Regions from separate parts of the Pseudomonas sp. SCB32 genome, predicted to be linked through region 2. Evidence: predicted binding sites of a transcription regulator. Region 2 holds the regulator's gene; each other region holds the start of a gene.

Region 1 (7,424 bases), 970 kb from region 2:
CGGTGAATCCGACAATCACCGGTGCCGGGATGAAACGGATGATGGTGCCGAGCCGGCTCACCCCGAGCAGCACGAGAATGGCGCCAGCCATCAGCGTGGCGATCTGCAGGCCGTCGACACCGTACCTGGCGGTGATCCCGGCAAGGATGACGATGAAGGCGCCGGTGGGACCGGCGATCTGCACCCGGCTGCCGCCCAGCAGCGACACCAGCGCACCGGCCAGGATCGCCGTATAGATGCCCTGTTCCGGCTTCACTCCACTGGCGATGGCAAAGGCCATGGCCAGCGGCAGCGCCACCACCCCGACTATCACCCCGGCCACCAGGTTGCGTGTCCAGTGCTCGCGGCCGAACAGGCCGGCCTTCCAGGCGTCTCGCAGGGCGATCATTGCAGTCTCCGACAGGGTCCTGGCTGTTGATACTAACAGGCCGGCGCGTGGCCGGGCGCTGGCGCAGGTCATGGCCGCGGCGTGCTGTCGCAGGCTGAGTCGGGTGAACAGAATATTGCACGACCCCTGATGGCGCGCGGTGTCCGGCCTACTCTCTGGACGCCTATATATGGGCATTCATACCTGAAATTGACGGCGTCGATTTGCCAGTCGCCCCGAAAATTGGCACAATGTGTTCATTATGTTGAACATCAAGGCTCTACCTCTCCCCACTTCCCGCCTGGTTTCGCGCGAGCGTTACTGGACCGGCGACCTCTAGCCCCTCCCAACGGCAGCTACCTGTTGGTGGCGCCAAGCGCGGCGAACCTCGCCGCCCGAGTCGGCGCCACCGAACCCGAACCGAAACCGCCGCAAGGATGCTCCTCGCGAGATTGCGATTGCGCGCGGCCGCCCGTGGGAGGGCTTGCACCATGCGTTCCTGGATCTATCTGTTTGCCGCCATCGGCTTTGAAGTCGTTGGCACCACTTCGATGAAACTGACCCATGCGCTGTACCCGGTTGCGGGTCTGCTGCTGATGTACCTGATGGTCGGCCTGTCGTACTACTTCCTGTCCCTGGCCATCAAGCATGTGCCGGTGGGTGTGGCCTACGCCCTTTGGGAAGGCATCGGCATCGTGCTGATCTCGCTGGTCAGTGCCGCCTGGCTGGGCGAGGACCTGACCCTGGAGAAGGCTCTGGGCCTGGTCGTGATGATCGCCGGCATCCTGCTGGTGAAGTCCGGCACCCGCAAGAGCGAGCGTGAGACCGGCATGGAGGCCGCAACATGCTGAACCATGACCTGATTCCGATGGCCTGGCTGGGCCTGGCCATCGTCCTGGAAGTGATCGCCAACCTGCTGCTGAAGTACTCCGACGGCTTCCGCAAGCGCATCCTGGGCGTCACCTCGATTCTCTTCGTGCTGGGCGCGTTCACCGCACTGTCCCAGGCGGTGCGTGGCATCGAGTTGTCGGTGGCCTATGCGGTGTGGGGTGGCTTCGGCATCCTCGCCACCGTGGCCATGGGCTGGGCCCTGTTCGGTCAGCGCCTGGCCTGGCGCGGCTGGCTGGGCCTGGTGATGCTGATCGTGGGCATGGGCCTGCTGAAGCTGGCCTGATCCCCTTGCAGTGACCCAAAGGCGGAGCCTCCGAAAGGGGGCTTCGCCTTTTTCATGGCTGTCGTTCTGGCGTCGCGAGGGTCGCGCACTGGTCCAGGTACGCCCCGCTTAAGCAATCCCTCGCCCCGGTCGCCCTATCTCTGCAGCGAAGGCTGCGCGTCCAGGCGGAAACACCGCTTCCCGGTACGTGCGACGAACGTCCGGGCGGAAGCCGAGCTTCTGCATGGATTTCTCGCAAAGCCCCGTGGATAGGGGCTCCGGCCATTGGCATCGATATTGCTCTCGGGCAGCAAAGGGGTGTTTTCAGATGTCCACGATAGATTCCGACTACGTCAAACAGATGGCCCAGCAACTGGCCACCTATGAGGTCCAGAACGGGCTGAGCAAGGCCGATCGCAACAAGGCCTCGTACCAGTCGCAGCTCACGGCGGTGACCTCGCTGGAGTCCGCGCTCAAGACCTTCGCCTCGGCGGTGAAAGGCCTCAACAAGGCCACCGACGCCAGCATGCTGGTCAACAGCGCCACGATGAGCAAGGACGGCTACCTCACCGCGACGGTGGGCAGTACCGCGGTGGCCGGCAAGTACGATTTCTTCGTCGAACAGCTGGCCACCTCGCACCAGCTGTCCTTCTCCGGGCTGCAAGCGGGCGACATCGACACCCAGGGCACCCTGACCCTGAGCCAGAACGGCAAGTCCTTCGACATCGACCTGAGCAAGATCGACAGCGATGGCGACGGCAGCAACTCCCTGGACGAGCTGGCGGCGGCGATCAACAAGGCCACCGACAACACCGGTGTGAAAGCCACCCTGGTGCGCAGCAATGGCCAGGTTTCGCTGGTGCTGGGCGCGGATAAGAGCGGCGCGGCCAATGCCATCGGCCTCTCGCTCAGCGGTACCTCTACCGCCAACAGCGCCTTCGAGAACGCGCTGGCCAATCCGCAGGAACTGTCCAAGGCGCAGGATGCCCGCGTCCGCCTGGGCGGCGAGAGCGGCATGCTGATGACCAACGCCAGCAATAGCTTCGACAACATCATCGATGGTGTGAGCGTGACCTTCACCCAGGCGCAGAAGTCCGGCGAGCAGCCGATCTCCATGACCATCGCCCAGGACAAGAGCGCCACCACCAAGAAGCTGCAGGGCTTCATCGACGCCTACAACGCCCTGGCCAGCCAGATCGACACCCTGACCGCCAGCGGTGACCAGAACGGCAACGCCCGTGGCGCGCTGGCTGGCGACTCCAGCGTGCGCGCCATCGACAACAGCCTCAACCAGCTGCTGCGCACCACCTTCGGCGGCACCAACCTGATCAATCTCGGTGTCAGCGCCGACCGTAACGGCAAGCTGACGCTCGATACCAAACGCTTCGAAAAGGCCGTTGCCAGCGACCCGCAGGGCCTGGACAAGCTGTTCCTCGGCAAGGGCAACCTGCTCGACAGCCTGGACAAGAACATCGCGCTCTACACCAACAGCGCAAACGGCGTGATGAAGTCCCGCAAGGACACGCTGAACAACGGCCTGCGCCGCGTGAACGATGACTACGACACGCTGCAGAAGCAGTACGACAGCTACTACGCGCGTTACCTCAAGCAATACACCTCGATGATGCAGACGATGCAGTCGATGAGTCAGACCAGTGGGATGTTCGGATGAGCGGCTACGCAATGAACGAGAGCTACGACAGCTACCGGATGGTCGACCTGGAGGCCAAGGCCGCCGCCTCGTCGCCCTATGAACTGGTCCTGGTGCTGTTCGATGGCCTGCTCGATGAGCTGGCCCGCGCGCGCGGGCACATCGAGCACAAGCGCTACCAGCAGAAGGGGCGCTCCCTGGAAAAGTGCCTGAACATCCTCAATGGCTTGAGCGGCGCGCTCGACTACGAGAATGGCGGCGAAGTGGTCCAGGGGCTGGCGAGGCTCTACGACTACTGCATCTATCGCCTCTCCGACGTCAGCGTTTCGCTGGACGTTGTCGGCATCGATGAAGTGGTGCGCCTGCTGGGCATCCTGCGCGAAGGCTGGGAGGGCGTGAGTGCCACACGTGGATGATCGCCAGCGCCTGCTCGAGCTGTACGAACAGCTCGGCGCAGCGCTGCAGCGCAAGGACTGGAGCGCCATGGGTCAGATCGACCTGGCGATCCGCGCGCAATTGGTGGCGATGGCGTCGCAGCCGGGCCTGGCGGCCGATGTGCTGCTGGCCAAGAAACGCCTGAAACACCTGCATGAAGACGCGTCGCAGGCCTGCGCGGCGGAGTGCGAGCGCCTGCGCCGCCTGCTGTTGTCGCACCTGGAGTACGCCGAAGGCCGTTCGGCGTACATGCAGGTGGATATGCTCCCGGAGGGGCGATAGACCGTGATCCAGCTGATGACCCAGCCCATCCCCGTCGTCGCCGCTGGTGGCGACCGCCCGGTGGCCGACGCCCGCGCGGCGGGTTCCGCCGTTGCTGCGAACGTCTCCGGCTCCCGCGCGCAGCAGGGACAGGCGAACGCCGAGGCGCGGACGATCACGGTGCAATCCTTCCTCACCCAGTTCGACACCGCGCAGACCGACGACTCGGCGCAGCCGGCGAGCAGCGCGCAACCGGTCCTGCCCGAAGCCGTGACGCCGGAAAGTGCCGATGCCGACGCCTCCACCCCGCCAGCGCAGGAGGCGTCTCCCTCCGGTGCGGAAAACTGGCTGGCCGGGATGCTCAGCCAGGCCGGGTTGATCGTGCAGGCGCGCGACAATCCGCCGGCAGAGACTTCCGCGCGTGTTGCCGGTTTCGCCACTCAGGCCACCCAGGCCGTCGAGTCCCGCGCACAGCCCGCGCCGTCCGCGGTGCCGCCGGAAGACGTCCTGCTGCCGCCCGCCGAACCGCAGGACGATGCCGGCAAACCCACGGCTCCCGCTCCACGTGAGACCACCCAGAGCCAGGCGCAGACGCTGCTGCAGCAGCACCTCGCCGCCGCGTCGGCCACGCCGGACGCCACTGCGCCGCAACTGCCCAGCGCTGCCGTCGATGTGCGGTTGCCGGGCAGCGACGGCAGCGCGCCGGCCAATGCGCAGGCAAGCACGACGCCGCTGTTCGACAAGCTGCTGCACCTCAAGGGCGACGATGCCCACTGGGGCGAGCAGATGGTCACGGCGCTGCGCGACAACGTCGAGCTGCAGCTTGGCCAGCGCGTGCAGAACGCCACGATCCGCCTCGACCCGCCGGAGCTGGGCGCGATGGAAATCCTCGTGCGCCATGAGGCGGGTCAGCTCAACGTGCAGATCTCCGCCTCCCACGGCGAGGTGGTGCGCATGCTCCAGCAGACCAGCGAGCGCCTGCGCCAGGAGCTGGTCGGGCACAACTTCCTGCAGGTCAACGTGCAGGTGTCCGCCGACTCGGGCCAGAACGGCCAGCAGAACCGCCAGCGCTTCGAGCAGGAACAGCTCGCGGTTTCCGCCAATCCGCGCGACGCGCAGGTCGGCGAACGCGCCGCGCCGCGTGGCGACAGCGATGTACTGATCACCGTGTAGGCCGCGCGCGGCCCGCACTCCCACAGGATTTTTCGAGATACCCCATGTCCACGTCGCGCCTCGTTGTACTGATGCTCATCGTGAATATCGCCGTCGTGCTGGGTGGCGTGTTCGTCAATTACAAGATGATCAAGTCCGCCAGCCTCGCCCCGGCGGCCGCCGCTGAAGCCGGCAAGGAGGACGCCAAGCCGGAGGAAGAGAGTGCCGAGTACCTCTTCGTGCCGGTGGAGAAGATCATCGTGAGTTCGCGCGGCGATGACCGCGAGCACTACTTCGTGATCGACCTGGTGCTGCAGGCCACGGCCGACCAGGACCGCAAGAAGCTGGAAAGCGTGGCGCCCATGGTGCGCAGCTCGGTGGTGTCCAACCTGACCCCGGAGAAGTTCGAGACCCTGCGCGCCATGCCCATCGGCGAGGTGCAGGCGCGCCTGGAAAAGGCGGTGATCGACGACTTCTCCGCGCGCAAGGTGGTGGTGCCCTTCGAGCACGTGCTGCTCAGCAAGATGATCGTCCAGTAAGCCGCCATGCACGCCCTTCGCGATCCCGCCTACGACTACGGCAGCGCCTACGCTGGCGACCACGGGGGGGGCCATGCGCGCCTGTCCCCGGTTGCCGAGCAGCGCTGGATGATGCAGTACCTGCCGCTGGTGCGGCGCATCGTCAGCCAGCTGTCGCTGCAGGCCAACCAGGTGCTGGATCGCGAGGACATGGAACAGATCGGCCTGATGGGCCTGCTCGAAGGCCTGCGCCGCTATGGCGAGCCGGACGAGCAGTTCGGCCGCTTCGCCGCGTTGCGTATCCGTGGCGCGATTCTCGACGAGCTGCGCCGCCAGGACTGGCGCCCGCGCCAGGTTCGCCAGCAGGCGCACAAGGTGCGCGACACCATCCGCGCCCTGGCACGAAAGCTCGGCCGCGTGCCGAGCGACGAGGAAGTGCTGGCCGCCACCGGCCTCGACGAGGCGGGCTACCAGGACTACCTGCGCGCCGAATCCTCCGAGGCCATCGAGAGCTTCGATGCGCTGCTGCAGAGCGGCCATGAAGGCGTTCAGGGCAGCGGCGATGCGCTGGAAGAGCGGGTGTTCAAGGAGCGCCTGCTGGCCCAGGCGCTGGAGCGCCTCAACGAGCGCGAGCGGCTGATCCTCAACCTGTACTACCAGCACGAGCTGAACCTCAAGGAAATCGCCCTGGTACTGGAGCTGACCGATGCGCGCATCTGCCAGCTGATGAAGCAGGCGATCGGCAAATGCAGCCGTTTCCTCAACGACCCCGACACCCCCTGAAGAACCCAGACCTATGCAGAAAATCATCGGTGCCCTGATCATCATCGCCTGCGTCCTCGGCGGCTACGCCATGGCCCATGGCGACATGCGCGCACTCTGGCAGCCGGCGGAGATCGTCATCATCCTCGGCGCCGGCCTGGGCACCCTTGTCGTCGCCAACCCGCGCGAAGTGCTGCTGGAAATGTGCTCGCAGATCAAGGGCGTGTTCGTCTTCAAACGCCGTGGCGAGGAATTCCAGCGCCAGTTGCTGATGCTGCTCTACGAACTGCTGGAGATGGTCGACGTCGGTGGCCTGAAGGTGCTCGACGCGCACATCGAGGAGCCGGAGCAAAGCGAGCTGTTCGCCAAGTACCCGCTGATCCTCCAGGAAAAGAACCTGATGGCGTTCATCGCCGACAACTTCCGCCTCATGGCCATGGGCAAGATCAGCGCCCACGAACTCGAAGGCTTCCTCGAACAGGAGCTGGATGCCATGGAACACGCCCTGCTGCAGCCGTCCAAGTCGCTGCACAAGGTCGGTGAGGCGATGCCGGGCTTCGGCATTCTCGCGGCGATCATGGGCATCATCATCACCATGGGCAACATCGGCGGCTCGGTGGCGGAGATCGGCGCCCACGTGGCCGCCGCCCTGGTCGGCACCTTCTTCGGCATCTTCGTCTGCTACTGCCTTATGGACCCGCTGTCCAACGCCATGTCGCAGCGCGTGAAGACCGAGCTGTCGGCGCTGGAGTGCGTGCGGACCACGCTGGTCGCCCATGTCGCCGGCAAGCCCACGCTGCTGGCGGTGGACGCCGGGCGAAAGCTGATCGAGCAGGATGTGAAACCGGCCTTCAAGCAGCTGGAGACCTGGGTTACCCGCTATGAGGAAGAGCGGGACGTCGCATGAAGAAACGCGCCGACAAGCATGGCGAGATCATCGTCAAACGCCGCAGCAAGAAGGGCCACGAAGACGAACATGGCGGTGCCTGGAAGGTAGCCTTCGCCGACTTCACCCTGGCGATGATGGCGCTGTTCATGGTGCTGTGGATCATCCAGCCGCAGGTCAACTCGCAGCCGATCGCGGTCGGTGACCGGGACGTCAACCCGGTGGTGGATGGCGGCGCC
Region 2 (7,424 bases):
CACCAGATCGGCGTCCACTGGCATGCCGCGCTTGAAGCCGAAGGATTCGACCAGGAAAGCGGTGCCCAGTTCGGGCTTGTTGAGCAGGCGCAGCTTGAGTACGTCGCGCAGCTGATAGAGGTTCAGGTGCGTGGTGTTGAGCTTGAGGTCGGCCAGGTCGGCGATCGGCGCCAGCAGAACGGCTTCGTCAGCGATGGCTTCGGCCAGCGAGCGACTGTCGCTGGTCAGCGGGTGCCGGCGGCGCGTCTCGGAGAAGCGCTTGAGCAGGGTTTCATCATCGGCGTCGAGGTACAGCACATCGCACTGGATGTGCTTGTCGCGGGCCTCCTGCAGCAGTTCGGGGAAGCGCTGCAACTGGCTGGGCAGGTTGCGGGCGTCGATGGAGACGGCCACCTGCGGGTGCAGCAGCTCGGTGTGCAGCAACGCTCGCTGTGCCAGGTCTGGGAGCAGGCTGGCGGGCAGGTTGTCGATGCAGTAGAAACCGTTGTCCTCGAGCACGTTGAGCGCAGTGCTCTTACCCGAGCCGGACCGTCCGCTGATGATGATCAGGCGCATGATCAGTGGCCGTTCTGGAAGTCCACGACGATCCGGTACAGCTCCTCGCCGTTGGCGGCGTGGCGCAGGCGGTCACGGACGTCGGAACGGTCGAGCATGGAGGCAATCTGCCGGAGCAGCTCCAGGTGCTCTTCGGTGGCGGCCTCGGGCACCAGCAGGACGAAGACGAGATCGACCGGTGCGCCGTCGAGGGCGTCGAAGTCGACCGGGGCGTCCAGGTGCAGGATGGCGCTGATGGGGGACTGGCAGCCGGGAAGGCGGCAGTGCGGAATGGCGATGCCATTGCCGAATCCAGTGGAGCCCAGGCGTTCACGGGCCACCAGATTTTCAAAGATGTCTTGCGCATCGAAACCTGGCAGCTCGCGAGCTACCAGGTTTGCGATTTGTTCAAGGACGCGTTTTTTGCTGCCGCCCGGCACGTTCACCAGGGAACGGCCGGGGGTCAGGATTTGCTCGAGTCGAATCATAGGGAGGGGTTAACGAACACCAACACCCTGCTGGCGTTCGAGGTATTTTTCCTTGTGCTTGATCAGTTGGCGGTCGAGCTTGTCGGTGAGCAGGTCGATGGCCGCGTACATGTCCTCATGTTCGGCACAGGCCACCACTTCGCCACCTGCGATATGCAGGGTGGCTTCGATTTTCTGCTTTAGCTTTTCGACCTCCATGATGACCTGAACATTGGTGATCTTGTCGAAGTGGCGCTCCAGTCGGCCGAGTTTTTCGCCGACATAGTCGCGCAGGGCGTCGGTCACATCCAGTTGATGTCCACTGATGTTGACTTGCATACCGCTTTCTCCTTATTGCCCGTGTGTAAGTGGCAGGTTAGATGGCCTGCCGCCGGAACACTTTGGCGTGGATCAACGTCATACCAGTCGCTTGCGTTCGCTGGAGGGAGCAATCCCCAAGGACTCCCGGTACTTGGCGACGGTGCGACGTGCCACTTGAATGCCCTGTGCCTCCAGTAAACCAGCGATCTTGCTGTCACTCAATGGCTTTTTCGGACTTTCCGCCGCGACCAGTTTCTTGATGATCGCGCGGATCGCGGTGGACGAGCATTCGCCACCCTCGGAGGTGCTGACGTGGCTGGAGAAGAAGTACTTCAGCTCGAAGATGCCACGTGGCGTGTGCATGAATTTCTGCGTGGTGACGCGCGAGATGGTCGACTCGTGCATGCCTACCGCTTCGGCGATGTCATGCAGGACCAACGGCTTCATCGCCTCCTCGCCGTATTCGAGGAAGCCACGCTGATGTTCGACGATCTGGGTCGCCACCTTCATCAGTGTCTCGTTGCGGCTCTGCAGGCTCTTGATGAACCAGCGCGCTTCCTGCAGTTGGTTGCGCATGAAGGTGTTGTCGGCGCTGGAGTCGGCGCGGCGCACCAGGCCCGCATACTGCGAGTTGACGCGCAGGCGCGGCACGGCTTCCTGGTTGAGCTCCACCAGCCAGCGCTCGTTATGTTTCCGAACGATGACATCCGGCACCACGTACTCGGCTTCACCAGACTCGATCTGCGAGCCCGGACGCGGGTGCAGTGACTGGATCAGCTCGATGGTTTCGCGCAGCTCGTCTTCCTTGAGCTTCATGCGGCGCATCAGCTGGCTGTAGTCGCGGCTGCCGAGCAGGTCGAGGTGGTCGGCGACCAGTTTCTGGGCGTCGGCCAGCAGGTAAGTGTTGGCCGGCATCTGGCGCAGCTGCAGCAACAGGCATTCGCGCAGGTTGCGCGCGCCCACGCCGGCGGGCTCCATCTGCTGTACGCGGCGCAGGACAACCTGCACTTCGTCCATCTCCACACCCAATTCGGGGTCGATGGAGGCGAGGATGTCGTCGAGGGATTCTTCGAGGTACCCGTCGTCGTTGATGCCGTCGATGATGCTCAAGGCTATCAGGCGGTCAGTGTCGGACATCGGTGCCAGGTTGAGCTGCCAGAGCAGGTGGCTCTGCAGGCTTTCGCCCGCGGAGGTACGGGCGGTGAAGTCCCACTCGTCGTCGTCGCTGGCGGGCAGGCTGCTGGCGCTGGTCTGGTAGATGTCCTCCCAGGCGGTATCAACTGGAAGTTCGCTGGGAATGCACTCGGCCCACTGGTCTTCATCGAGACTGTCGGCAGTGGGAGTGGTGCTTTCCTGGAAACTGTCCTGGGAGTTGCTGGTGGCGCCGTTGGCGCCCGACTCGGCGCCGTCCGCCATGGGATCGCTGTTGTCGTAATCCTCGCCCTCTTCCTGGCGCTCCAGCATCGGGTTGGACTCCAGGGCTTCCTGGATTTCCTGTTGAAGGTCCAGTGTGGAGAGCTGGAGCAGTCGGATGGCCTGTTGCAGCTGCGGGGTCATCGTCAGCTGCTGGCCCATCTTGAGGACGAGCGATGGTTTCATGGCTGGAACTAGGCACCTTGTTCGCTGGCGCAGCAAGCGCCATATCCACGACTACGGACGCCTAGGCGCCGCGAGGAAGCAAATTATATGCCTGAGTCTGGACGCTTTGCCTAGGGGCTGTCGACCTTTCGTTACAACCTGATTATCGGGCAAGTGCGAGGCAGCGGGACGCGCGGCGCGGAATGAGGGTCCGGACCGTCAGGGAAGGAGGTGGGGCGCCGCCGGGAGGGCGGCTTCCGGGTCAGAGGCGGAACTCGTGACCCAGATAGACTTCCTTCACCAGATCGTTGGCGAGGATGGTCTCGGCGCTACCTTCGGCGATCAGCTGGCCATCGTTGACGATGTAGGCGGTTTCGCAGATATCCAGCGTCTCGCGGACGTTGTGGTCGGTGATCAATACACCGATACCCTTGGCCTTGAGGTGATGGATGATCTGTTTGATGTCGCCCACGGAAATCGGGTCGACGCCAGCGAAGGGTTCATCCAGGAGGATGAACTTCGGGGAGCTGGCCAGTGCGCGGGCGATTTCCACGCGGCGTCGCTCACCACCGGACAGGCTCATGCCGAGGTTGTCGCGGATGTGGTGGATGTGGAACTCCTCGAGCAGGCTTTCCAGGGCTTCCTGGCGGCCGCTGCGATCCAGGTCGCTGCGGGTTTCGAGGATGGCGCTGATGTTGTCGGCCACCGACAGCTTGCGGAAGATCGAGGCCTCCTGTGGCAGGTAGCCGATTCCGGCGCGCGCACGGCCATGCATGGGCAGGTGCGTGACGTCCTGGTTGTCGATGCGTACCACGCCCTGGTCGGCGCGGACCAGGCCGACGATCATGTAGAAGCAGGTGGTCTTGCCCGCTCCGTTGGGGCCGAGCAGGCCGACGATCTGTCCGCTGTCGATGCTCATGCTGACGTCGCGGACCACTTGCCGGCTCTTGTAGCTCTTGGCGAGGTGCTGGGCGGTGAGCGTAGCCATTACTGCGCTTGATCCTGCTTTTTCTTGGGCTGGATGACCATGTCGATACGCGGGCGCGGTGTGGTCACCTGGGCGCCAGTGGCGCGGCCTGCGTTGACGATCTGGCGCTGGGTGTCGTAGACGATCTTCTCGCCTTCGAAGGTATTGCCTTCCTGAATGACTTTCGCCTGGTCGATCAGTACGACGCGGTTCTGCGCGACGAAGTACTGGATCGTCAGACCGTAGGCCTTGGTGACTTCCTTTTCCGGCGATGGCTTCTGCTCGAAATAGGCAGGCTTGCCCACCGAGGTCACGACCTCGATATCGCCGTTCTTGTTCTGCTTGAGTGTGACGGTATTGCCGGTCAGCTTCATGCTGCCCTGGGTTACCACCACGTCGCCGCGATAGACGGCCACACCCTGCTTATCGTCCAGTTCGGCGCTGTCGGCCTGGACGCGGATGGGCTGTTCCCGGTCGGTGGGAAGAGCCCAGGCGGCGTGGCTACCGATGGCGGCAGCGAGGCTGAAGAGAAGGGGGAGGGTTTTAACGAGCCTCATGCTGACCTCTTACGTTGGACAGCAGGAGCATCCGGCTGTCTTTCAGATACGCTTTCATGCCAACTGCAGTGGTCACACCGTTGGGGTCGGTGATTTTCACGGGCTGGTCAGTCTGCGCATAGTCCTTGTCCGGGAACACCGTCATTCGCGTCGTGTTGAGCAGCAGTGAGCGCTGTTGCGCATCGGTGCGCGCTACACGCACGTCGTCGATCAGCTCGACTTGCTTGCCCGCGGGGCCTACTTCGGCGCGAACGCTCTGGACATGCCACGGCTGCGGTTCCTGCTCGCGATAGAAGTACAGGTCCGGCGTGGTGACCATGGTCATGTCGGTTGCTTTCATGTGTTCCAGTTTGTCAGCGGTCATCTCGTAGGCGAGCGTACCGTCGACGCGGTACTGCACGCTGTGGGGGTTGACCGCGTAGAAATCGATGGCGTCATTGGCCTGCGACTTGAGCTGGCGCTCGTTGAAGTCCAGGCGGACGTTCCAGTAATAGCCGAGCGCGATCAGCAGGACGGCAATCAGGGCGAGCAGCAGCTTCTGGCGGAGTGTCTTGGGCATGTTCGGCTCTAGAGGTACGCGCTCTGGGCGGCTTCGAGATTGCCCTGGGCACGCAGGATCAGCTCGCAGAATTCGCGAGCTGCACCTTCGCCGCCGCGTGCCTGGGTGACACCGTCGGCATGTTGGCGGACGAACGGGTCGGCACTGGCCACGGCCATGCCCAGGCCCGCCTTGCGGATGGCTGGCAGATCAGGCAGGTCATCGCCCAGGTAAGCGACTTCCTCATAGCCTAGACCGAGTTCGGCAAGCAGCTCGTCGAGCGCGACCAGCTTGTCTTCACGGCCCTGGAACAGGTGAGTGATGCCCAGGTTCTTCGCCCGGCGCTCGACCACCGGGCTGGAGCGGCCGGTGATGATCGCGGTGCGCACGCCGGAGGCCATGAGCATCTTGATGCCGTGGCCGTCCAGGGTGTTGAAGGTCTTGAACTCGCTGCCGTCGGGCAGGAAATAGAGCTTGCCGTCGGTCAGCACGCCGTCGACGTCGAAAACAGCCAGGCGAACAGCCTTGGCGCGCTGCAGCAGGTCGGCGCTCATTCAGATGACTCCGGCACGGGTCAGATCGTGGATATGCAGGACGCCCACCGGGCGGTCTTCCCCATCGACCACGACGAGCACGCTGATCTTGTGGTCATCCATGATCTTCAGGGCCTCGGCGGCCAGCATGTCGGGGCGTGCGGTCTTGCCGTGGATGGTCATGACCTGGTCGATGCTCACCTGGCGTACATCCAGGCCCTTGTCCAGGGTGCGGCGCAGGTCGCCATCGGTGAAGATGCCGGCCAGTGTGCCTGCTTCATTCAGGACGATGGTCATGCCCAGGCCTTTGCGGGTCATTTCCAGCAGCGCGCCGCTGAGCGAGGTGCCCAGCAGTACCTGGGGCAGCTCCTCGCCGACGTGCATCACGTTCTCGACCTTGAGCAGCAGGCGGCGGCCCAGTGCACCACCCGGGTGCGAGAAGGCGAAATCTTCAGCGGTAAAGCCGCGGGCTTCCAGCAGGGCGATGGCCAGAGCGTCGCCGAGCACCAGCGTCACCGTGGTCGACGAGGTGGGGGCAAGGTTCAGCGGGCAGGCTTCCTGCTCGACGCTGGCATCCAGGTTGACGATCGCGGCCTTGGCCAGCGGCGACTCCGGGTTGCCGGTCATGCTGATCAGGGTGATACCCAGGCGCTTGATCAGGGGCAACAGGGTGACGATTTCAGCGGTCGACCCCGAGTTGGACAATGCGATGACCACATCGTCACGGGTGATCATGCCCATGTCGCCATGGCTGGCTTCGGCGGGATGCACGAAGAACGCGGGCGTGCCGGTGCTGGCCAGGGTGGCGGCAATCTTGTTGCCGACATGCCCGGACTTGCCCATGCCGACGACGACCACGCGACCCGTGCAGGCCAGTAGCAGCTCGCAGGCGTGGGTGAAGTTCGCGCCGATGCGCTCCAGCAGTGAGTCCACGGCGTCGCGCTCAAGACGGATGGTGCGTTGCGCCGAGTGAATGAAATCGTGTTTCTGGCTCATGTTCGAAATGGCGTGGAGCGAAGTGAAGGGCGAGATTATAACGGGAAAGCGCCAAAGGCTCATCACACACGTTCTTAATGTGAGCGTATTTTGCTGAACATTGCCTTAACGACCCCAGGGCGGGCCTTGGGGCGGGGCTTGCCGGAGTGCTATAGTTCGCGGCCGTTCGGCCTGTCACGCCGCGCCGTGCTCTCGTTGTGGGGGCGGGCCACAGGGACAGTGCCGTGATGCAAGGAGTTCTATGAGCACGAACGACCAATACGCTGTCGAGTTGAAGGGGCTGACCTTCAAGCGCGGCCAGCGTGCGATTTTCGATAACGTGGATATCCGCATCCCGCGCGGCAAGGTCACCGGGATCATGGGCCCTTCGGGTTGCGGCAAGACCACCCTGCTGCGGCTGATCGCCGCCCAGCTACGTCCGTCCAAGGGCGAGGTGTGGGTCAACGGGCAGAATCTCCCCACCCTGGGACGCAGCGATCTGTTCGATATGCGCAAGCAGTTCGGCGTGCTGTTCCAGAGCGGCGCGCTGTTCACCGACCTGGATGTTTTCGAGAACGTCGCCTTCCCGCTGCGGGTGCACACCCAGCTTCCTGAAGAGATGATTCGCGACATCGTCCTGATGAAGTTGCAGGCCGTGGGTCTGCGCGGGGCGGTGGAGTTGATGCCGGATGAGCTGTCCGGTGGCATGAAGCGTCGCGTGGCGCTGGCGCGGGCGATCGCGCTGGACCCGCAGATCCTCATGTACGACGAGCCTTTCGTGGGGCAGGACCCGATCGCCATGGGCGTTCTGGTCCGACTGATCCGTCTGCTCAACGATGCCCTGGGCATCACCAGCATCGTGGTCTCGCACGACCTGGCGGAAACCGCCAGCATCGCCGACTACATCTATATCGTCGGTGATGGTCGTGTGCTCGGGCACGGTACGCCGGATCA
Region 3 (7,424 bases), 1.1 Mb from region 2:
CTCTTCGCTGTAGGCCTGCATGTACAGGCGCAGGTTGGCGGGGTAGGTGGTGCCCCAGGGGCCGCTCCAGCCCAGCTGGTCACCCGTGAGCCAGGCGCTTTCCGGGACTTTCTCGGGGGCCATGGCGTAGCCGGGGGTGTGGCAGTCGTTGCAGCCGGCGATCTGCACCAGATAGCGGCCGCGTTGCAGGGAGTCGGTGTCCGCCGCCGGGCTCGGCGTGGACAGGGTGAGGATAGGCAGGCACAGACAACCGGACAGCGCGCCCACCCGAAGGAAGGACGGCATTGGAGGTTCTCCTCTGAGGTCGATTTGGTTTACGGCTCCAGAGGTATAGCGCGTTGCCAGTATCCGTGCCCGGCGTGGTTCAGGCGATCCAGTTCACATTGGGGAATGCGTCACGAAACGCCTCGGGAATGGGCGTGACCTTGCCGACCTGGTAGTCGAAGAACACGAATCCGGACTTGGCCATGGCCACCAGGGTGCCGTCCGCTGGACGGGTGATGCGGAAGATGATGTCGCCGCCGTACTTGTTGAAGTCCATGACGCCGACTTCGAACAGTAACTGGTCGCGGGCATGGGCCTCGGCGCGGTAGGTGGTGGCGAGGTCAGTGACGATGATGCCGGTCTCGCGGATGCCGTAGTCGAACAGGAAGCGCGCGCGGGCCTCGGAAATCATCGAGATCATCGAGTCGTTGCCCAGGTGGTTGGCGCCGTTGATGTCGGTGACGCGCACGGTCAGCTTGGTTTCGTAGAGGAAGAGTTCTTCGGGGAATTCCAGTTTCAGGCGGGCCATGGGGCGCTCTCGGATCATAGGGAGTGCGCCATTGTACGGAGCCCGCCGCCGGTTTCGCAGCGCCATTGGCGGGCGGAATGGGGACGTCAGTGCGTCAGGTTGACGTGGTAGAAGGTCACGCGGCCGCCTTCGTCGGTGGTGCCCTTGTTGTCGCTGATGTAGGCGCCGGCCTTGAAGTAGAGCAGCTGCTTGCTCCAGGTCGAGCTCAGGGCCTGACCGTAGTACTGCTTCTCGCCATCGGAGGTTTCGGCGCGCAGGCCCAGTTGGCCCGTGGAGGTCACGCGCAGGCTGTAGGTGACGCGCTCGTTCAGGCGCACATCCTTGAGCAACGGGATGTTCTTGCTGACCGTGTCGGTCGGGTGGTTGCGCACCAGCGCCTCGATGCTGCCGGTCTGGGTGTCGGGGTGATAGTAGTACTGCAGCTTCACCAGCGGCTCGCCGTCGCCGCTGGTGGGCGATTTGCTGTGGATCTGGCCGATGATGATCTTGTTCTGCGAGGGCACGCGGCCGACGCTCACGGTGGCCCGCAGCTCGTTGTCGCCGCCGGTGTAGTACCAGTTGTAGATGCTGCCGTCGCGCTTGGTCTCGCGCAGCTCGGTACGCGGGTAGGTGCTGTCTTCGGTGTGGGAGCCGTTGACCGGCACCCAGAACACGATAGTGTCGCCATCGCGCTTGAAGTAGCTGCTCTGGTAGCCGTTCAGCAGTTGCTGGGTGGTGATTTCGGTGGGGCGGGGGGCGCTGGGGATGGTCAGGTTCCAAGTGGAAAGGTCGATCATGCTGTCTCGCTCACGAAGGGTTCGGATGCGACCGACAGGTACCTAGCCGGCGGGTCGCACTGCGGACTTCCATGGTCAGGCAATGGAAGCGAGGGCGCCGCGCGTTTCGCGCGGCGCGGGGAGGATACGCAGTGCCCGCGCGGGCGGGGGCCAGCAGCCAGGCTGGCGTTCTGACCGCGGGATGCCGCCGCTGGCAGATGGCCTGTCAGTGTCCGAGCATTTCGTGCATTGCAATGATCTGTTCGGCTACCTGCACCAGCTTCTGCTGACGCCCCATGGCCTGGCGGCGCATCAGGGTATAGGCCTCTTCCTCGGCGCAGTCCTTCATTTTCATCAGCAGCCCCTTGGCCAGTTCGATGCGCTTGCGCTCGGCAAGCTGCTGGTCGCGGGCCTGGAGCTGCGCGCGCAGCGCCTGGTCGCTCTCGAAGCGGGCCATGGCGACGTCGAGGATCGGCTGCAGGCGTTGCGCCTGGATGCCTTCGACGATGTAGGCGCTGACCCCGGAACGGATGGCCTGGCGCATCACCTGCGGATCGTGCTCGTCGGTGAACATGACGATCGGACGCGGCTGGTCGCGGGTGACCAGCACCACCTGTTCCAGCACATCGCGGCCGGGGGATTCAGTGTCGATGAGGATCACGTCCGGGCGCAGGGCTTCCACGCGTTGCGCCAGGTCCACGGTGAGACCGGATTCGTCGACCACGTCGAAGCCCGACTCCACCAGTGCCGCCTTGAGGCGCCCGACCTTCTTCGGGGTGTCGTTGATCAGCAGGACGCGGAGCATGCTTAACCTCGCTCCATCAGGGCGTTCAATTCGAAGCGGCGGGCATAGCCGGCCGGGTCGCTGCCGTCCCAGAGGCGACCGTCGATCAGGGTCGAGGCGCGCATCTCGGCGTCCGGCACGCTGACGCCCACAGCACTGGCAGCTTCGCGGTACAGGTCGAGTTGCTGGACTTGGCGGGCGATGCCGAGGTAGTCGACGTCCTCGCGAAGCAGGCCCCAGCGGCGGAACTGGGTCATGAACCACATGCCGTCGGACAACCAGGGGAAATTGGCCTGGCCGCCGTCGAAGAAGTGCAGCGGGTGGGCATCCTGCCAGGCGTGGCCGAGGCCGTCCTGGTAACGGCCGAGCAGGCGCGGCTCGATGCTGGAGAGCGGGGCGTCGACGTAGTCCTGACCGCTGACCAGTTGCGCCGCGCTGCGCAGGTTGTCCTCGCTGGCCTCGATGAAGCGGCTGGCGTCGAGAATGCTCATCACCAGGGCGCGGGCGGCATTGGGGTATTGCTCGACAAAGGCGCGGGTGGCGCCCAGGACCTTTTCCGGGTGGTCCGGCCAGATCTGCTGGCTGGTGGCCAGGGTGAAGCCCATGCCTTCGTCCACCGCCAGCGCGCCCCATGGGCCGCCGGCGCAGAAGCCGTCGATCCGCCCCGCCTTCAGGTGCTCCACCATCTGCGCCGGAGGCACCACCAGCGAGCGCACGTCGCGCAGCGGATGGATGCCGTGGGCGGCCAGCCAGTAGTACAGCCACAGTGCGTGGGTGCCGGTGGGGAAGGTGTGCGCCAGGGTCAGCGGCGCACCGTTCTGGCGCACGTGGTGCTGGAGTGCTTCAGCGCAGGTCACACCGTCGCGCATCAGCGGCGCGGAAAGGTTGATCGACTGGCCGTTCTGGCACAGCCCCATGAGCACGGCCATCTCGGTGGCGGGTGTGCCGCCAAGACCGAGCTGCATGCCATAGATCAGGCCGTAGAGGCCCTGTGCCGCGTCCAGTTCGCCGCTGAGCAGACGGTCGCGCAGGCCGGCCCAGGAACTCTGCCGCTGCAGATTGAGGGTCAGGCCATAGGGTTGGGCGAAGCCCTGCGTGGCAGCGACCACCAGGGATGCGGAGTCGGTGAGGGCCATGAAGCCCAGGTTCAGCGCGGTCTTCTCCGGCGCGTCGGAGCCGGCGACCCAGGCCAGGCTGTCGGGGCGGCCGCGTGTGCTGTCGATCATTTCCACCTCTGAAGGCAAAGGGCGCCGCCTCTCCGGCCGTCGATGGGCGAAGGGGGCGACGTCATCGTCTTTCAGGGCCCGCCGTTGGGCTGCCTGTTTCTGGGCGTACAGCAAGGGGTGTGCCAGGCGCGGTGGAAAAAACAAGCCCCGCCACAAGGGCGGGGCTCAGAGGAAGGGAGCCACCTCTGGAGGGTTCCATCAAGGGCACCTGAGCACCGGAATGGGCAGGGCCTGCTGACACCTTAGACGCGCGGGTCGCAGCCGCAACGGTCAATAAGTATTAGGCCCATCGCGAGGGCGGGCGCCTCCATAACGAGCGCTGCAAAAGAAAAGCCCCGCACGGGGCGGGGCTTTTCATCACGCTAGGAGTCTCAGACCTGAACGGCCGGGATCTTCGCGTTGGCAGCAGCTTCGCGGAACTCGGCGATCTGGTCGAAGCTCAGGTAGCGGTAGATATCGGCAGACATGCTGTCGATGTCCTTCGCGTAGGCCATGTACTCCTCGACGGTCGGCAGTTTGCCGATGATCGAAGCGACAGCGGCCAGCTCGGCGGATGCCAGGAACACGTCGGTGGCGTCGCCCAGACGGTTCGGGAAGTTCCGGGTCGAAGTGGAGACCACGGTCGAACCGGTCTGTACGCGAGCCTGGTTACCCATGCACAGCGAGCAGCCCGGCATTTCCATGCGCGCGCCAGCCTTGCCGTAGATGCCGTAGTAGCCTTCTTCGGTCAGTTGGTGGGCGTCCATCTTGGTCGGCGGAGCCAGCCACAGACGGGTCGGAATGCCACCCTTGACCTTGTCCAGCAGTTTGCCGGCAGCGCGGAAGTGACCGATGTTGGTCATGCAGGAGCCGATGAAGACTTCATCGATCTTGCGGCCTTCGACGCTGGACAGCAGACGGGCGTCGTCCGGGTCGTTCGGAGCGCAGAGTACCGGCTCCTTGACGTCGGCCAGGTCGATCTCGATGACCGCGGCGTACTCGGCGTCCTTGTCGGCTTCCAGCAGTTGCGGGTTGGCCAGCCAGGCTTCCATCGCTTGCGCGCGGCGCTCCAGGGTGCGGGCGTCGCCGTAGCCTTCGCCGATCATCCAGCGCAGCAGGGTGATGTTGGACTTCAGGTACTCGGCGATGGCGTCTTCCGGCAGCTTGATGGTGCAACCGGCAGCCGAACGCTCGGCGGAGGCGTCGGACAGCTCGAAGGCTTGTTCGACGGTCAGGTCGTTCAGACCTTCGATCTCGAGAATGCGGCCGGAGAAGATGTTCTTCTTGCCTTTCTTCTCGACGGTCAGCAGGCCAGCCTGGATCGCGTAGTAGGGGATCGCATGGACCAGGTCACGCAGGGTGATGCCCGGTTGCAGCTTGCCCTTGAAGCGCACCAGAACCGACTCGGGCATGTCCAGCGGCATGACGCCGGTGGCAGCGGCGAAGGCGACCAGGCCGGAACCGGCCGGGAAGCTGATGCCGATCGGGAAGCGGGTGTGCGAGTCGCCGCCGGTGCCGACGGTGTCAGGCAGCAGCATGCGGTTCAGCCAGCTGTGGATGATGCCGTCGCCCGGACGCAGGGAAACACCGCCGCGGGTCATCATGAAGTCCGGCAGGGTGTGGTGGGTCTTGACGTCGATCGGCTTCGGATAAGCAGCGGTGTGGCAGAAGGACTGCATCACCAGGTCGGCGGAGAAGCCCAGGCAAGCCAGGTCTTTCAGCTCGTCGCGGGTCATCGGGCCGGTGGTGTCCTGGGAACCGACGGTGGTCATCTTCGGTTCGCAGTAGGTGCCCGGACGTACGCCCTGGCCTTCGGCCAGACCGCAGGCGCGGCCAACCATCTTCTGGGCGAGAGTGAAGCCCTTGCCGCTGTCGGTCGGTGCTTCCGGCTTCTTGAACAGGTCGGACGCAGCCAGACCCAGCTCGGCGCGGGCCTTCTCGGTCAGGCCACGGCCAACGATCAGCGGGATACGGCCGCCGGCGCGGACTTCGTCCAGCAGAACCGGGGTCTTCAGCTCGAAGGTGGTGACCACTTCGCCGCTGTCATTACGCACGACCTTGCCTTCGTACGGGTATACGTCGATGACGTCGCCCATGGCCAGGTTGGTGCAGTCGAATTCGATCGGCAGGGCACCGGCGTCTTCCATGGTGTTGTAGAAGATCGGGGCGATCTTGGTGCCGAAGCAGAAGCCGCCAGCGCGCTTGTTCGGAACGTAGGGAATGTCGTCGCCGAAGAACCACAGCACCGAGTTGGTGGCGGACTTACGGGACGAACCGGTGCCGACCACGTCACCGACGTAGGCGACCGGGAAGCCTTTGGCTTTGACGGCTTCGATCTGCTTCAGCGGACCGACGGAGCCCGCCTGGATCGGCTCGATGCCGTCGCGGGCCATTTTCAGCATGGCCAGGGCGTGCAGCGGGATGTCAGGGCGCGACCAGGCGTCCGGAGCGGGGGACAGGTCGTCGGTGTTGGTTTCGCCGGGGACCTTGAACACGGTCAGGGTCAGCTTCTCGGCGACGGCCGGACGGGCCTTGAACCACTCGCCTTCGGCCCAGGACTGCAGCACGGCCTTGGCGGCGGCGTTGCCTTTCTTGGCGCGCTCGGCGACGTCGTGGAAGGCGTCGAACATCAGCAGGGTGTGCTTCAGTTGCTCGGCGGCGACTTCGGCCAGCTCGGCGCTGTCCAGCAGCTCGACCATGGTGGCGATGTTGTAGCCACCCTGCATGGTGCCCAGCAGCTCAATGGCGCGGGTCTTGGTCAGCAGCGGGGAGGTGGCTTCGCCCTTGGCGACGGCGGAAAGGAAACCGGCCTTGACGTAGGCGGCTTCGTCGACGCCCGGCGGCACGCGATTGGTGATCAGATCGAGGAGGAATTCTTCTTCGCCGGCCGGCGGGTTCTTCAGGAGTTCGACCAGACCAGCGGTCTGCTCGGCGTTCAGCGGCTGGGGCACGACGCCCTGGGCGGCACGCTCTTCTACGTGTTTGCGGTAGGCTTCAAGCACAGTATTTCCCTCATCAGTGGTCCCGGAGGACGCGTATCCAGGAGACCCTTCCGATCCATTCGTCAGGCATGGTGGACGGTAATCCACTGACCTACGACGGCACCGGCGATCTCCGGGCAGAAGCTGTTTTCAAAGTTTTACGCCGGGGAGGCCTGAAACTGATGGGGCTGGACGCTTGAGGGGAGCGCCCAGACCGCGCGGCTGCCGGAATCTGTGCTTCGTGACGCTTTGAAAACAGCTTCTTTCGGACAATGACGCCAAAAAGGCGAAGGGATTCTAATGGAAAAAAACGGTGTTGGTAAGCCGATTTGCTACCCCCGCAAGGGTGATATCGCCTAGACAATGGTCGTGTTCGACGGCTCGGCAATGCGGTTTGCGATGAAGCCGCTCGGACACTAATATGCCGCTTTGCCCGCTATTCGATCCGTCATGTCCTCTCAGCGCATCAAAACCCCCTGCGTCGGCCTCTGCTCGACGGTCTATGGCGACCTGGTCTGCCGTGGCTGCAAGCGTTTCCACCATGAAGTGGTGAACTGGAACGGCTACGGTGACGAGGAAAAGCGCTCCGTGCTGAGCCGCCTGGAGGCTCTGCTCGCCCAGGTAATGATGGCCAAGCTGGAGGTCTTCGATGCGCAGCGCCTGCGTGCGCAACTGGAGCAACGGCAGATCCGCTTCGTCCCCGACCAGTCGCCATATTGCTGGGCCTACCAGCTGATCGCCCGTGGTTCGCGGATGATCAACCAGGTGGAGGCCTATGGCCTGGCGCTGCTGCCGGAATTCCGCGACTGGCCGCTGCCGGACCTGCGCGATGCCATCGACAAGGAGTTCTTTATCCTCTCCGAGGCGCACTACGAGCGCTATATCGCCCCGCGCTTCCTGGCCGAA
Region 4 (7,424 bases), 130 kb from region 2:
CGAACGTCGTGGATAGCGTTCGGGCGTAACGGGCTACGGCGGACTTGTAGATGATGTCGCCAACGACCGGCACCTTCAAAACAGAGCGATCGACCGAATCCCGGAACTTCTCCGAGCGTCGATGGGCTTCACGCAGGGTGAAGGCGATGGCGAACAGGACGATGAGGACGATGAACCACCATTGCTGCAGCACTTCCGAGGCGGAAATGACCATGCGGGTAAATGCAGGTAGTTCCGCGCCGAAGTTGGCAAACACCGCCTGGAACTGCGGCACCACTTTGATCAGCAGAATGGCCGAAACGATAATGGCCACCAGCACGACCGCGATGGGGTAGGTCATGGCTTTCTTGATCTTGCCCTTGAGCGACTCGGTCTTTTCCTTGTAGGTCGCTACGCGGTCAAGCAAGGTTTCCAGGGCGCCCGACTGTTCGCCCGCATCGACCAGGTTGCAGTACAGGTCGTCGAAGTACAGCGGCTTCTTGCGCAGGGAGTTTGCCAGGCTGTTACCGGCGGCAACTTCCTGTTTGATCTCATCCACCAGCTTGCGCATGTTCGGATTATCAAAGCCCTCGCCAATGATGTCGAAAGACTGCAGCAAGGGGACACCCGAGCCCATCATGGTCGCCATCTGCCGCGTGAACAGGGCGATATCGATCGGCTTGATCCGCTTGCCCCTACCCAGCAGCGAGATGCCTTTCTTGCGGACCTTGGTGGGGTTGATGCCCTGCTTGCGCAGTTGGGCCTTGACCAACGCGGTGTTGGTCCCCGAGAGCTCCCCTTTGATCTTCCCGCCCTTTCGGTCAGTGCCTTCCCAGGTGAAGATACTGGTCCGTAATGTTTTTTCCGCCATGGATTAATCCTTGGTCACGCGGTTGATTTCCTCGAGGCTGGTAATGCCCTGCATAGCCTTCAGCAGGCCCGAGGTGCGCAGATCGTTGAAGCCTTCTTTGCGGGCTTGTTCGGCGATCTGAATGGAATTGCCTTCTTCCATGATAATCCGCTGTAGCGCCGGCGTGATTTTAACCACTTCATAAATACCTACACGCCCCTTGTAACCGTTCTTGCAGTTTTCGCAGCCAACGGGCGCGTAGAGCTTGAACGTACCGATCCGGTCTTCCGGGAAACCCTCGTGGCGAAGCGTTTCATGTGGGACGTCATGCTCTTTCCGGCAGCTGGGGCAAAGCTTGCGTGCCAGACGCTGGGCAATGATCAGGTTGGTGGAGGTGGCGAGGTTGAAGGAGGCAACCCCCATGTTCAGCAGGCGGGTCAGGGTTTCCGCGGCGCTGTTGGTGTGCAGGGTGGACATCACCATGTGCCCGGTCTGGGCCGCCTTGATGGCGATTTCCGCCGTTTCCAGGTCGCGGATCTCGCCCACCATGATCACGTCCGGGTCCTGACGCAGGAAGGCGCGCAGGGCCTGGGCAAAGTCCAGGCCTTGCTTCGGGTTGACGTTGACCTGGTTGATGCCTTCCAGGTTGATCTCCACCGGGTCTTCCGCGGTGGAGATGTTGATGTCAGGGGTGTTGAGGATGTTCAGGCCGGTATACAGCGATACCGTCTTGCCCGAGCCGGTGGGGCCGGTCACCAGGATCATGCCTTGCGGCTGCTTCAGTGCATTGAGATAGAGCTGTTTCTGCGCCTCCTCGTAGCCGAGGGCGTCGATCCCCATCTGCGCGCTGGCCGAGTCGAGGATACGCATCACGATCTTTTCCCCCCACAGCGTGGGCAGGGTATTGACGCGGAAGTCGATGGACTTGGTCTTGGATACGCGCATCTTGATGCGGCCGTCCTGCGGCTTGCGACGCTCGGAAATATCCAGGCCCGCCATTACCTTGAGGCGCGCGGAGATGCGGCTGACCAGTTGGACCGGCGGCTTGGCCACTTCCTGAAGCATGCCGTCGGTACGGAAGCGGACGCGGTAGATCTTCTCGTAGGGTTCGAAGTGCAGGTCTGACGAGCCGCCCCTGATGGCATCCAGCAGCATCTTGTTGACGAAGCGGACAACGGGGGCGTCATCGGCGTCGCCACCGATGGGATCATCCTTGCGTTCGGTGTTGCCGTTCTCGACGTCCAGGCCCTCCAGATCGACATCGGCCAGGTCGTCCAGCCCGCCGGTGGCGCTTTCGAAGAGCTTCTCGATGGCATCGCCGAGTTTGTCGTCCTCGACCAGGATGGCCTCGGTGGTCAGGCCGGTGCTGAACTGGACGTCGGTAATCGCCTGGTGGTTGGTCGGGTCCGAGAGGCCGACGAAGAGCTTGTTGCCGCGCCGCCAAAGGGGAAGGACGCGGTGCTGGCGAACCAGTTTCTCGCTGACCAGGTCCTTGGGAAAGCTCTCCCGGTCCAGGCTGCTCAGGTCGCAGAAGGCGACGCCAAATTGATCGGCCGCCAGCTCCGTCAGGGGCCGGCTTTTCACCAGTTTGTTCTGTACGAGGTAAGTCACCAGCGACAGCTTGTTGCGCTGGGCCTGTTGCTGCGCCTGCTGGGCGCTCTTCTCGTCGAGCAGTTGAGATTGCACCAGTTGCCGGGCAAGGCCGGACAGGACGACTTGATCGTTCATGGAGAATGGCCGGAGGAATAATTGAAAGCCTTATAACGCAGTTGTGTGGAGGTGCCAAATAAGGCCTGCACCACTGTCGAAATTTGTCACTTCCTGCGTAATTTCGCTTCCTGTTGTCTGAAGTTGCTTATTAAAGCTTGAGTTTTGGCTGTAAGCGACCTGGCATGGATGCTGCTTACTCAGGAATTAGGTCCAAGGACCGCATCCCAAACCTGGAGAGAAATTATGAAAGCTCAAAAAGGCTTTACCCTGATCGAATTGATGATCGTGGTAGCGATCATCGGTATCCTGGCCGCCATCGCCCTGCCGGCTTATCAGAACTACACCGCGAAGGCTCGTTTCTCTGAAGTGATCCTGGCGGCCTCGGCTTGCCGTACCACTGTTACCGAAGCCGTTCAAACCATGAACGTCACCACCACCGGCACCCTGAACCAATGGGGCTGTGAGCAGAACGTTGCTGGTGCTGCAAACGCTGCGCCGACCAAATATGTCCTCAGTGTGACCACTGACCAAAGCGGTATGGTAACCGTAATGACCACTTCTGGTGCCTTCGGCAACACCGCTCTGGATGGCAAGTCGATTACCCTGACTCCGTACTCCGACCTGGCTCTGACTAAGCCCATCGATGTCTCGGCTGCCAACAAAGACCAGGGCAAAGTCATCGCAGGCTGGAAGTGCGCTCCGCTGGCGGCTGACGCTGCTGCACTGGCTCCGTACCTGCCGGGCTCCTGCAAAGGCTAACGTTTGAGGTTGCAGGGGCGAGGTGATAGTCTTCGCCCCGCCGCCGGTGTAGCTCAGTCGGTAGAGCAGCTCATTCGTAATGAGAAGGTCGGGGGTTCGATTCCTCTTACCGGCACCAGAAAAATAAAGGCCCGCAGCGATGCGGGCCTTTTTCTTTTTTGGAGCGGGCTAACACGGGGCTAACGTCAGCGCAGGAATTCGCAGGGCTTAATAGCCAGGCTCCCATGACAGACCATCACAACGGTCCGTTGTGTTGACCCTAGCCCCATCCTCTTGTACTAAGACAGCTCGTTGAACGACCCCACGTCTGGTGATGATGCGCCCCGTCTGGTATCTGCCTCTGAGTGAGGAGCTTGGCAAAGCTTTAGTCAGCGGAGTGTCGCTAGACTCGGAACAACCATGCCGCTACGAAATGGCGGCGATTCTCTACCTGCTCCAGGTCCCGAAGCTGACGGAACGACCGCAGTCTCCGTTGGAGATGGAGCGCATTTTTGCCAGGCTGTTAGCGCACCCATCTGATCTTTTAGCCTCAGTGCTAGCCGAGTCCTACAACCGAGATGCTTTCGCCGCTGGTCTGTTGGCTGCATCCTCCTTAGGCATCGGCCTTATCGATCAGAAAGCGGTGACGCTGCGCCAGTACGTCCATGGTGATGGATCGTGGAATTTCGACTTCGCCAGGACCTATGCTCGAGCCTCTAGCACCGTCAATCGTGACCACCTTCGGTCTGATGGGCAGACTGTCCGATTGAGTGATCCGCAATACCGATTAGTCGAAACTATCCGCGCGAACCCTGGAGATTCCATCGAGACTCAGGCGTATGCCGGGGCGGGAAAGACGTTCGTTCTGAGGGAAGTAGTCAGCATCCTTCACGACAGACGATGCCTGTTTCTGGCTGACGTTGAGAGCAAGCTTTGGCCGGTCAAAAAACAATTCTCTCACCAGATCCATGCACTGACCTTTGCCAAGCTCTCAAGCCTCATCCTGGCTCGTGGCAATCCGCGGCTGGAGGAGAAGATCAGGCTGGCCGCCAACCGCCGCTTCTCGGACGAAAGCGTGGCGGAGCGGCTGAATATTTCTTCCGTGGGCAATTTAAGTGGTCCGCAGATCGTTCGCGCGCTGTGTCCGGCGATCAATAAGTTCTGTCTGTCGAATGACACGGAAATTTCCGCCCAGCATCTGCCAAACGCGCTGCAGGCGTCACTCTCCTTGGCACAGCAGCAAGTGCTGGTGGCGCTTGCCAAGCAGCTCTGGTCGGTAATGATTGATCTCGATCGCCAGGACTTGGCCATCCGTGTAACCGGTTGGCACCGGCTGAAGCAGATTGCCCTAATGGGCCTCAATATCCCGGATTCGTATCAGGTGGTGGTGATCGACGAGGGGCATGACTTGATCAGTCCGCTCGTTGAAATACTCGATCGCTCGCCGCAGGTAGTTATTACCTTGGGGGATCAGTTCCAGAACCTTCAAGGCCGCTATGTTTCCCATGCGGCCAAGATCCGACACCGCGAGATGACGCTATCGCTTCGTGCCGGTCCACAGCTCGTTAACTACCTGAATCCTCTAATTGACGCTTTCCCAGGGGCGCGGGTCGAACCTTTTATCGGTAATGCCGAGAAGGAAACGGTGATTGCTGAGTACCGGGCAGAGCAGTTTCCGCCGGAGCCTTCAGCCATTCTTGTGGCAGATGAATGGGGTGTATTTGACTGGCTAATCCGGAATCGGTACCAGGGCAAGGGCGCAGCGGTGGCCTACAGCGTGGATCTGGGGACTTTTCTGGAGGATTGCCTCGGTCTCTATAGCGGGCTGGCGATGCCGCAGCATTTCAAGCTGGCAGGGTTCCGATCTTGGAGTGAGCTGCGCACCAGAATGGCATGGAACCATGCCTTCTTGCGGGTCGAGGACTGGTTGGAGAAGGTCGGCACCAAGTTTGGGGTATCAGGCCTATACAACGGCGCTGAGCTCGACGAGCTCGGTCGAGGCACGCCGAGTCGGCACCTGATAGTCACGGTTGCCTCCTCGAAGAACTTTGAGCTTCCCAGGGTGGCGATATCCGAGGACATTTATTACTTCGATAACTTGCGGAGCAAACAAGAGATGTCGCAAAAATTGGCGTTGCTCTACACCGCGATTACTCGTTGCTCCGGAAAAATCTTCTTCCCCGCCACCCATCACGAGTGGATGAACTGCATTCTGCTCGCTAGGCACTGAAGGCTAAATGGCGTTGCCGATCCCTTTGCCCAGAGAGCTGGGGCAAACGTCTGGAGCTGCTAAGTAAGATCTGAGGCCTGCTCGCGAGCGCATCACGGCGAATCTTGATGCTTTCGCTGTTCACATAATAGCAACAGCGAGCCCCCTGGCGACGAGGATCGACTCCAAGCGTCGCCTTTACACCGTAATGTTTGATGTAGGCACCAGTCGCAAGACGCTTGAAAATTTCACCAGTGCCAGCCATTCCCGAAGCGAGCAGATGGAAATTGATAGTTAAGAGGTTTGGAACCCCTTTACACAATTGGACCTCAACGTTCAAGCTCTCAGAGACCCGGCGAGTGGGCCGGGTTTTCACTTATGGCTATACCGGCTCAAATTCGGGATGGTCCTCGTCAATCTTTTCATCGGCAGCACCTACCATCTGGTCGACCCAATGCCTGCAATGGGCATCTATTGCGTTACAAATTTCGAAAAGCGGGCTAGTACCCAGCACTCCTGGATCGTTTTTTTCGTAGATGTACCGCCATTCAACGAATACTTTGTCGTACCGCTGCAAGCCTTCCGCGATATCGCCCCCATAGCCTTCTGCCCTTGCGAAGCTCTTGATGGATTCCTTTGTATCGCCTGGCAGCTTTTCGTATAACTTACTGAGATAGTGACCTTGACCTCCGGGCTTAATAACAAGACTCTCGTCTCGTCCCATTGAGACAACCTCGCCGTCTTTCTCATCCAGAATGTAAGTCATAGTCGCATTGAGCGACTTAAGGAAAATTTCGGTTGCCAGGCAGATGTTTATCATACCCGGAACGAATAGGTTGTTCTGTTTAGAGTCAATCAGATTTCTTCCAGCTTCACCAAATGCTAGTCCTTGGTTGTATATTGCACCTAGGCAGTGGAAAGTGATCACGCGCTTATATACTGACGTCACTATCTAATCCTTTTATCTGGTCAGAGGGGCTTGGCGGCTGCCCAATTTTCCCACCGGTATTCATAATTACTGGAGCGCATATCTGTGCTCCAACAGCGTTGTGGCGCAAGCATGATGGCATGTCGTGACATGTCTGAGGGGGGGGAACGACGCAGAAAATTACGAATGGCGTCGCACGGTGGGTAATTGCACTCCACTTGCCACCCATTTGCATTCGACTTGACCAGTCGTTTGACTCGCCCCTAGCTCCATCGACACTCCTGAGCGTCCGTATTCTGGCCGTTCTCTGCCGGTCGTGACTGGCAGAAGTCGACCAGAATACGGACGTTCAGGAGCGCCTACTTCAGAGTCATCCCAGCTGCCCTCGTTTTTCGACGAGAAGGTCGACCAGCGCCCATACCTTCGCCGGCATCTGGGAGCGCGTGGGGACGTACGTGTCGGGCATGGCCAGATCATGGAGGCCATGAGGTGGCTGGTACTCCACGACACAGGCCTAGTCGACGGCCAGACCATGATGGATTTCCGCGCCTCCGATAGCGACCAGCAGGGCCATATCGCGAACTGCTCGAGCACCGAACTGGAGCACCCCACTACTAAGTGTAAGTGGAAGCTGACTCTCCACCGCAAATGCTAGGCTTGCCGACAGTTTCCGAGGTTGAAGGCAGTGTAGGTGGCGAATGCGCGTATCAGTTGATCTCGTTGTCAAAGGAACTAAGTACTACATGGCCCAAGGGCTCTTCGATAGGGGCTCTCTCACTCATGGTTTGCCGATTCGGCTAGAGCACCAAGCCAGCAATCCTCACGATAAGAATGCGGTTGCGGTGAAAGTGAAGAGCTCGGGCGCAATGCTCGGGCATATTTCAAGGGAGCTGTCTAGCAAGTATTCTTTGCTCCTCAGGGGTGGGAATATTCTTGAGGCTAGTATTTATGAGGCCAATAAGTCAGGCTTTTACTTAAACATCACTATTAGGGTTGTTTATGAGGAGTCT

The links. The regulator sigma-54, encoded in region 2, starts transcription at its own class of promoters, with help from an activator protein. The targets are predictions, from matches to a motif close to ANTGGCATNNANNTTGCTNT.
Region 1: a site for sigma-54 is predicted at 1,805-1,824, ahead of fliD (flagellar filament capping protein FliD). Genes of this name have one in related genera too.
Region 3: a site for sigma-54 is predicted at 3,666-3,685, ahead of GA645_RS10960 (CmpA/NrtA family ABC transporter substrate-binding protein). Genes of this name have one in related genera too.
Region 4: a site for sigma-54 is predicted at 2,716-2,735, ahead of GA645_RS04980 (pilin). Genes of this name have one in related genera too.

Annotation. Positions count from the first base shown of each region.
Region 1 covers NZ_CP045118.1:215,477-222,900, forward strand. The annotation lists gene GA645_RS01010 (SulP family inorganic anion transporter) at 1-388, opposite strand, end outside; gene GA645_RS01015 (SMR family transporter) at 919-1,218, shown strand; gene mdtI (multidrug/spermidine efflux SMR transporter subunit MdtI) at 1,212-1,541, shown strand; gene fliD (flagellar filament capping protein FliD) at 1,849-3,192, shown strand; gene fliS (flagellar export chaperone FliS) at 3,189-3,587, shown strand; gene GA645_RS01035 (hypothetical protein) at 3,571-3,888, shown strand; gene GA645_RS01040 (flagellar hook-length control protein FliK) at 3,904-5,040, shown strand; gene GA645_RS01045 (flagellar basal body-associated FliL family protein) at 5,085-5,558, shown strand; gene GA645_RS01050 (FliA/WhiG family RNA polymerase sigma factor) at 5,565-6,320, shown strand; gene motA (flagellar motor stator protein MotA) at 6,334-7,206, shown strand; gene GA645_RS01060 (OmpA family protein) at 7,203-7,424, shown strand, end outside.
Region 2 covers NZ_CP045118.1:1,181,914-1,189,337, forward strand. The annotation lists gene rapZ (RNase adapter RapZ) at 1-555, opposite strand, end outside; gene ptsN (PTS IIA-like nitrogen regulatory protein PtsN) at 558-1,022, opposite strand; gene hpf (ribosome hibernation-promoting factor, HPF/YfiA family) at 1,032-1,340, opposite strand; gene GA645_RS05500 (RNA polymerase factor sigma-54) at 1,419-2,921, opposite strand; gene lptB (LPS export ABC transporter ATP-binding protein) at 3,163-3,888, opposite strand; gene lptA (lipopolysaccharide transport periplasmic protein LptA) at 3,888-4,424, opposite strand; gene lptC (LPS export ABC transporter periplasmic protein LptC) at 4,411-4,983, opposite strand; gene GA645_RS05520 (HAD family hydrolase) at 4,992-5,516, opposite strand; gene GA645_RS05525 (KpsF/GutQ family sugar-phosphate isomerase) at 5,517-6,491, opposite strand; gene GA645_RS05530 (ATP-binding cassette domain-containing protein) at 6,733-7,424, shown strand, end outside.
Region 3 covers NZ_CP045118.1:2,325,814-2,333,237, forward strand. The annotation lists gene GA645_RS10940 (cytochrome C) at 1-285, opposite strand, end outside; gene GA645_RS10945 (thioesterase family protein) at 365-793, opposite strand; gene GA645_RS10950 (polysaccharide lyase family 7 protein) at 880-1,569, opposite strand; gene GA645_RS10955 (ANTAR domain-containing response regulator) at 1,775-2,353, opposite strand; gene GA645_RS10960 (CmpA/NrtA family ABC transporter substrate-binding protein) at 2,356-3,558, opposite strand; gene acnB (bifunctional aconitate hydratase 2/2-methylisocitrate dehydratase) at 3,930-6,539, opposite strand; gene GA645_RS10975 (DUF1289 domain-containing protein) at 6,969-7,424, shown strand, end outside.
Region 4 covers NZ_CP045118.1:1,049,214-1,056,637, forward strand. The annotation lists gene GA645_RS04970 (type II secretion system F family protein) at 1-850, opposite strand, end outside; gene pilB (type IV-A pilus assembly ATPase PilB) at 854-2,557, opposite strand; gene GA645_RS04980 (pilin) at 2,783-3,298, shown strand; tRNA gene GA645_RS04985 (tRNA-Thr) at 3,341-3,416, shown strand; gene GA645_RS04990 (hypothetical protein) at 3,612-5,507, shown strand; gene GA645_RS04995 (hypothetical protein) at 5,869-6,435, opposite strand; gene GA645_RS05000 (HIRAN domain-containing protein) at 7,158-7,424, shown strand, end outside.